Methanocaldococcus jannaschii DSM 2661: one gene and its partner. The protein of the gene in region 1 binds, or shares a complex with, the protein of each later gene. Links are inferred from orthologs where the notes say so. Each region holds a gene or a part of one and is shown in the gene's direction. Other genes may lie near its edges.

What was found. Proteins that work in one complex are often made in the same cells at the same time.
Region 2: the proteins of MJ_RS01300 (region 1) and fen are in contact, whole or in part, in a crystal structure (PDB 1RXZ), measured with the Archaeoglobus fulgidus proteins. The link is inferred for Methanocaldococcus jannaschii DSM 2661 from one-to-one orthologs. Residues at the interface, in WP_010877842.1 of Archaeoglobus fulgidus: Asn43, Val44, Ala45, Met46, Pro120, Arg121, Pro123, Leu125, Gln151, Met192, Ser194, Asn218, Tyr219, Pro220, Ile237, Leu238, Ala239, Pro240, Arg241, Ile242, Glu243, Ser244; in WP_010877775.1 of Archaeoglobus fulgidus: Lys326, Ser327, Thr328, Gln329, Ala330, Thr331, Leu332, Glu333, Arg334, Trp335, Phe336.

Annotation. Positions count from the first base shown.
Region 1 is NC_000909.1:233,233-236,483, forward strand. The notes cover bases 1-2,935. They hold MJ_RS01300 (DNA polymerase sliding clamp), read left to right. Parts: upstream 1-1,063; coding sequence 1,064-1,807; downstream 1,808-2,935. Other genes in these bases: dapA (4-hydroxy-tetrahydrodipicolinate synthase), read right to left, coding at 1-216; MJ_RS01290 (30S ribosomal protein S17e), read right to left, coding at 227-415; MJ_RS01295 (chorismate mutase), read right to left, coding at 463-762; MJ_RS01305 (DNA replication complex GINS family protein), read left to right, coding at 1,907-2,419; MJ_RS01310 (50S ribosomal protein L44e), read left to right, coding at 2,397-2,681. In the rest of the region: more of MJ_RS01315, read left to right, coding at 2,936-2,937.
Region 2 is NC_000909.1:1,411,089-1,415,316, forward strand. What follows is about bases 1,474-4,228. They hold fen (flap endonuclease-1), read left to right. Parts: upstream 1,474-2,238; coding sequence 2,239-3,219; downstream 3,220-4,228. Other genes in these bases: MJ_RS07715 (hypothetical protein), read left to right, coding at 1,474-1,645; MJ_RS07720 (DUF4870 domain-containing protein), read left to right, coding at 1,691-2,014; MJ_RS07730 (metallophosphoesterase), read left to right, coding at 3,244-3,768; MJ_RS07735 (dihydroorotate dehydrogenase electron transfer subunit), read left to right, coding at 3,852-4,228. Also shown: cobaltochelatase subunit CobN, read left to right, coding at 1-868; more of MJ_RS07715, read left to right, coding at 1,079-1,473. UniProt on the Methanocaldococcus jannaschii protein: Structure-specific nuclease with 5'-flap endonuclease and 5'-3' exonuclease activities involved in DNA replication and repair.

The DNA of each region.
Region 1 (3,251 bases):
AACCTGAACTCGCCCATTAACAACATCTACCACTTTTTCAATAACTTTTTTATGCTCTTCGTGGGATAGAGTAGGGCTTTCTCCAGTAGTTCCAACAGCTACAATTCCGCTAACTCCATTTTCAATTAAAAAGTTTATGTTCTCCTCTAATCCATCAAAATCAACTTCTTTATTTTTAAAAGGAGTAATGATGGCGGGATAGACCCCCTTAAACATAGCTTCACCTTTATTGGAGCTGTCTCATTTTGTGAGTTATATATCCTGCAATTCTATTTCTTAATCTTTTTGTTGAGATTTGAGCAACTTCCTCTAAAACTCTTTTATTTGTTTCAAAGTCAGTTGTAAATAAATCTCTATACTTTTTAATTAATTCCATAGCTGTTCTTTTAATTAATGTCTGCCTAATCCTTCCCATCATCTCACCTTCTTATCCTTTTTTATTATTTTTCTATTAATTTTTAATTATTTTTTGTTTTTATTTTGTGTTTCCTCAAGATATTGCTTTTGGAGAGCTTTATTATGCTCTATAAGTATTTGAAATATTTTAATGCCAATATTTTCATCAACGTTATGTTCTTTACAAAGTTTTCTTATTCTATCGTATATATATTTTTCTCTTTCTGGGTCGTTAATAGGAATACCAAGCTGATTTTTTATCTCAGCTACATCCTTAGCTAAACTATTTCTTTCAGCAATTAGCTTTAATATCTTATTGTCAATCTCATCAATCTTCTTCCTAATTTCAGCAAGTTTCTCTATCATTGTAACCCCAGAATGTTATTATAAAAACTTAAATAAAATATATAAAGTTATCCGCCATATTATTTGTATTGTTTATGTATAAAAACAAAAGATGGACAATACCTAAAAATATAGAAGAAGTATAAAAATGTTTTTATAATCCTAATGGATAAATTACTATTTACTTTTTTATTATAAATATAATCTGCTGTCAAAAGTTTGACATAAAAAGGTATTTATAAAACCTCAAATAGGTTTTATATTTATTCCCTCAGAAAAGTATATTTATTTTGGCAACTACCTAAAATATTGGTGATATATTATGTTCAGAGGAGTTATGGAGAGTGCAAAAGAGTTTAAAAAAGTTGTTGATACAATCTCAACACTTTTAGATGAGATATGTTTTGAAGTTGATGAGGAAGGGATAAAAGCGAGTGCAATGGACCCAAGCCATGTTGCTTTAGTTAGTTTGGAAATCCCAAGATTGGCTTTTGAAGAATATGAAGCAGATTCTCATGATATTGGTATAGATTTAGAGGCATTTAAAAAAGTAATGAATAGAGCTAAAGCTAAAGATAGGCTAATTTTAGAGTTAGACGAAGAAAAGAATAAATTAAATGTTATATTTGAAAACACTGGAAAGAGAAAGTTCAGCTTAGCTTTGTTAGATATATCTGCCTCATCAGTTAAAGTTCCTGAAATAGAATATCCAAACGTAATCATGATTAAAGGAGATGCGTTTAAAGAGGCTTTAAAGGATGCTGATTTATTCAGTGATTATGTAATTTTAAAAGCTGATGAGGATAAGTTTGTTATTCATGCTAAGGGAGATTTAAACGAGAATGAAGCAATATTTGAAAAGGATAGCTCAGCTATAATTAGCTTAGAGGTTAAAGAAGAGGCAAAAAGTGCTTTCAATTTAGATTATTTAATGGACATGGTTAAGGGTGTTAGCTCAGGAGACATTATTAAGATTTACTTAGGTAATGACATGCCTCTAAAATTAGAATATTCAATTGCAGGGGTAAATTTAACCTTCCTATTGGCTCCAAGAATTGAAGGATAAAAACCATTCTGCAGCATTTACTATATTTTGAGGGTTTTCATAATTATTATTTATTTCAGATGTTTTTCAAAAGACCACAAACCATATTTTGTGATAACCATGTATGAATCTCTAAAAAATTATTTTTTTGAAGAAATAAAAAATGATAAATTGTTAAAATTGCCTGATGACTTTTATGATGACATTAGGGAATATATAAAAAATATTAAAGATGATATTGAACTTGAAAGGGTAAAATATTATTTCAAAGAGCTTAGAAAGTTGAGAATATACAAAGCTCTGTATTTGGATAATGAGAGAGAAAACTTACTTCCAGAAGAGTTAAATATTATACATGCCATTGAAAATATTGTTGTTGAATTGAAAATTGAGGAAACTCCTGAATTTAAAAAACCTACTGAGATTGATACACCAAAACCTATATATACAATAAACGATATTGATGTTGTAAAGGTTGATAAAAACTTTCCACCATTCACAGATGGTACTTTTATATATGACCTAAACAAAAATGATGTTCTCTCTTTAGACAGAAAGATATCTCATATTTTAGAAAAACACAGAATTATCTCAAGGATAGGTGAAAGTTATGAAAATCCCGAAGAAAGTTAGAAGATACTGCCCATACTGTAAAAAACACACTATCCACATTGTAGAGAAGGCAAAAAAAGGAAAACCAAGTGAATTGACTTGGGGTCAGAGGCAGTTCAGAAGAGTTACTGCTGGTTATGGAGGTTTCCCAAGACCATTACCAGACAGGTCAAAACCAGTTAAAAAGATTGACTTAAGATTTAAATGTACTGAATGTGGAAAGATGCACACAAAGGCAAATGGATGCTTCAGGTCAGGAAGATTTGAGTTCGTTGAGAAATAAATTTTAAAAACCTTAATAAATTTATAAAACTCTTTTAAACACTTTAAACAAAATTGTAGAGAGGGAGATGATGGAGTTAATCCCACAGCCAAGGACAAAGTTCTTAAGAGTCCAATGTCCAGAATGCAATAACGAGCAGATTGTATTTGGAAGTCCAGCTACCGTTGTTAAGTGTTTAACATGTGGGAAGGTTTTAGTTGAGCCAAGAGGAGGAAAAGGAAAAGTTAAAGCCAAGATATTGGAGATTTTAGGATAAATCTTCCATCCATTTTTTAATAATTTGTTTATCACGTTGGAAAAGTTTTATATTTGATAATAATTAATTTGAAATTTTTATTTGGTTATTTAATATAATTTTATCTTATTTCTAAGGGTTTGCTGGTTTGATTATTTGGAATATTTAAGTTTATTGAATTATTTAGATTTTTAAAAATTAGGATTAATTAGAAGAATAAATAAAATTTCTCTAACAAATAAGTTAAATTTTTGAATTTAAAAAGATAAAAATGCTTTGTTTTAGTAAAGGGAGAAAGATTTAAATACTAAAAGGTTTATATTATGAGATAGTTA
Region 2 (4,228 bases), 1.2 Mb from region 1 along the record:
CTTTGTAAAGAAGCATGTTGTTGAGAACTTAAATAAAGGCCTATCATTTAGAGAATCAACATTTAGAATCTTCTGCTCTCCTCCTGGCACTTATGGAAATGGTGTTAAATATGCAGTGTATGCAAGTGCATGGGAAAATGATGAAGATTTAAAAGATGCATTTATCTACTGGAACTCCTATGCCTATGGAAAGGATGTCTATGGAAAGAAGGCGATTAATGCATTTGAAAATATATTAAAGACAGTTGATTTAACATTTAATAAAGTTGTTACAGATGAGTATGATTTATTTGGATGTTGTTGCTACTTTGGAACGCATGGAGGTTTAACAAATGCCGCAAGGGTTTTAAAAGGAGAAGAGGTTAAGGCATATTATGGAGATACAAGAAATCCAAACAATGTTGAAGTAAGAACTTTAAAAGAAGAAATTGAGAGAGTTAGCTTAACAAAACTCTTAAATCCAAAGTGGATTGAGGGAATGAAGAGGCATGGCTACAAAGGAGCTGGAGATATAGCCAAGAGAATTGGCAGAGTTTATGGCTGGAGTGCTACAACAAAAGAGGTTGAGAATTGGATATTTGATGAGATATTTAATACGTTCGTGAAAAATGAAGAGAATAGAAAGTTCTTTAAGGAACACAACATCTATGCCTTAGAAGAGATTGCAAGGAGATTGTTGGAGGCTTATCAAAGAGGATTGTGGAAAACAACTGAAGGGAATATAGAGGAGCTAAAAAGGGCTTATTTAGAGATTGAGGGAGATATTGAAGAAACCTATAGTAGTATAGCAGATATTGGTGAATTCCAAGGAGGTAGTGTAGATATTGACATGATTTGGAAGGAAAAGCTTATGAGTAATGGGAGATAAATTGGACTATTTTTATTTTTGTAAAATTTTTACCTTTTATATAACTTTAAAAAATTAAATTACTTATTTATAATATTTTAGCTGGATAATATTTTCACAATTTGTATTATTATCAATAATTTCCATAGCCAAAATTAAAAATTGTAAAGATAGAAAATTTATATAAGCATGACAAGCATAAGAATTTTTATAAAGTTCTACGGTGGGACTATGAGGAAATTTTTAATATTTTTAATATTTTTGAGTGTTTTAGGATGTGGCATAACCATTAGCGGATGCATTGGAGGAAAGAATGTTGAAGAGATTCAAAATATGCAAGAACAGGTAGTGCAACAACAACAAAATGAAAACCAGGAAGAATATCAAAATGAAGATGAAGGGGTTGATTACAATTCAATAAGGGATGTCCAGCCAATAGGAACTGCAAAAGAAGCTGATGAGAAAATTAGACCAATATTAAATGAAGTGTTTGGAGAAGTTAAATTAATGGAATATGTTTCAACAGGAAAGCAAAATGAAGGAGAGTCTATTGTATTGACTTATGTTCCAAAGAGAAAAATAACCACTAATGATTTTGAAAAGCTGAATGAGGCAATAAAAAAATCTGGATATTTTGAAAGTAGTGGAGGAATAGCAGGAGGAGGGCAATCTGGAGAAGGAATGGTGTTATGGTATGTTTCAAAAGACAATAAATCTGCAATACAAATAATTTTATATCCAGATACAAATGAAATCGTTGTTGGATACTACAAAGGTAAGATATACTCTTCACAATAAAATTCATCCTTTTTATAAAAATTTACGTATATATAGGTGATATTTATGGGAAAAACTTCACTCGGTTTAGATGAAAATATTGAAGGAGCGTTATGTTATCTATTTGGAGTAATAACTGGAATATTGTTCTATATATTAGAAAAGGAAAGTAAATTTGTTAAATTTCATGCAGTTCAATCCATAATACTATTCGGAGGACTTTGGGTTTTATCAATAATATTGGCATTTATACCCTATGGATGGATGCTAAGTGGTCTGGTAAATTTGGCAGCTTTTATTTTGTGGATTGTGTGTATGTATAAGGCATACAAAGGAGAGAAGTTTAAGCTTCCAGTAATTGGAGATATAGCAGAGCAGTATTCACAATAATTTTTAACTTTTGTCTATTTTTATGGATTTCTATAGAAATTTAAAAAATTAAACCGTTTTTTATAAATATCTTTTATGCAGTTATATAGTGTTTTTCAAACTTCTTAAATAACTAAGGTATTAATGAACTCCTTCTTTGGAAGGCGTTCAAATCTTTATCAATAAATTTTATTAATTTTGAAAAACACTATAATTTTTAGTTAAGATTAAATGTAGGGGATAACATGGGAGTGCAGTTTGGTGATTTTATTCCAAAAAATATTATCTCCTTTGAAGATTTAAAAGGGAAAAAAGTAGCTATTGATGGAATGAATGCATTATATCAGTTTTTAACATCTATACGTTTGAGAGATGGTTCTCCATTGAGAAATAGAAAAGGAGAGATAACCTCAGCATATAACGGAGTTTTTTATAAAACCATACATTTGTTAGAGAATGATATAACTCCAATCTGGGTTTTTGATGGTGAGCCACCAAAGTTAAAGGAGAAAACAAGGAAAGTTAGGAGAGAGATGAAAGAGAAAGCTGAACTTAAGATGAAAGAGGCAATTAAAAAGGAGGATTTTGAAGAAGCTGCTAAGTATGCAAAGAGGGTTAGCTATCTAACTCCGAAAATGGTTGAAAACTGCAAATATTTGTTAAGTTTGATGGGCATTCCGTATGTTGAAGCTCCCTCTGAGGGAGAGGCACAAGCAAGCTATATGGCAAAGAAGGGAGATGTTTGGGCAGTTGTAAGTCAAGATTATGATGCCTTGTTATATGGAGCTCCGAGAGTTGTTAGAAATTTAACAACTACAAAGGAGATGCCAGAACTTATTGAATTAAATGAGGTTTTAGAGGATTTAAGAATTTCTTTGGATGATTTGATAGATATAGCCATATTTATGGGAACTGACTATAATCCAGGAGGAGTTAAAGGAATAGGATTTAAAAGGGCTTATGAATTGGTTAGAAGTGGTGTAGCTAAGGATGTTTTGAAAAAAGAGGTTGAATACTACGATGAGATTAAGAGGATATTTAAAGAGCCAAAGGTTACCGATAACTATTCATTAAGCCTAAAATTGCCAGATAAAGAGGGAATTATAAAATTCTTAGTTGATGAAAATGACTTTAATTATGATAGGGTTAAAAAGCATGTTGATAAACTCTATAACTTAATTGCAAACAAAACTAAGCAAAAAACATTAGATGCATGGTTTAAATAATTTATATAATTTTGTGGGATGTCTATGAGAAAAATTTACCTCATCTCTGATACGCATTTTAACCATGCAAATATTATAAAATACTGCAATAGACCTTTTTCAAATGTTGAGGAGATGAATAAAACTCTAATAAAAAATTGGAATAATGTGGTTAGGGATAAGGATATTGTTTATTTTTTAGGGGACTTGATTTTAAGCAAAAATAAGGCAAAGAAAGCAAGAGAACTTTTAGAGTTGTTAAATGGGGAGATTGTTTTTATAAGAGGAAATCATGACAAGTTTGGTGAGAAGTTTAGAGTTATTGAATATAACGGCTATAAATTCATGCTAATTCATAATCCAGACAGCTCTTATACTTTAAACTTCGATGGTTGGATAATTCATGGGCATCATCACGCAAACCATTTAGATGAATATCCATTTATTAATCCCAAAAGGAAGAGTATTAATGTTTCTGTAGAAGTTATTAATTATAAACCAGTTAGCTTAGATTTAATCGTAAAATTGATAGAAAAAGGAAAAGTCGTTAGAACAATAAATGATTTGTAAAAGTATTTAATAAATTTAAGTTTTTAGTTTTTATTATTTTATTTTTAGTTTTTAATAGAAAATTTTATAATTCAGGTGATATTATGGAAAAACCAGTTATATGTAGAATAAAAGAAATAATAGAAGAAAGCCCAACAGTAAAAACATTTGTAGTAGATAAAGATTTTGATTTTAAGCCGGGACAGTTTGCAATGCTTTGGCTTCCGGGAGTTGATGAAAAACCATTTGGATTTTCTTCTAAAAATAGTTTTAGTGTTGCAAGAGTTGGAGAATTTACCAAAAAAATGCATGAACTAAAAGAAGGAGATATAATAGGAGTTAGAGGGCCTTATGGAACATATTTTGAGCCAATAGGAGATAAGGTTTTGGCAGTTGCTGGAGGTATTGGAGCTGCACCAATTATAACAGCAGTTGAAGAATTTTCAAAGCAGGGAATTGAAATAACAACCATATTAGGGGC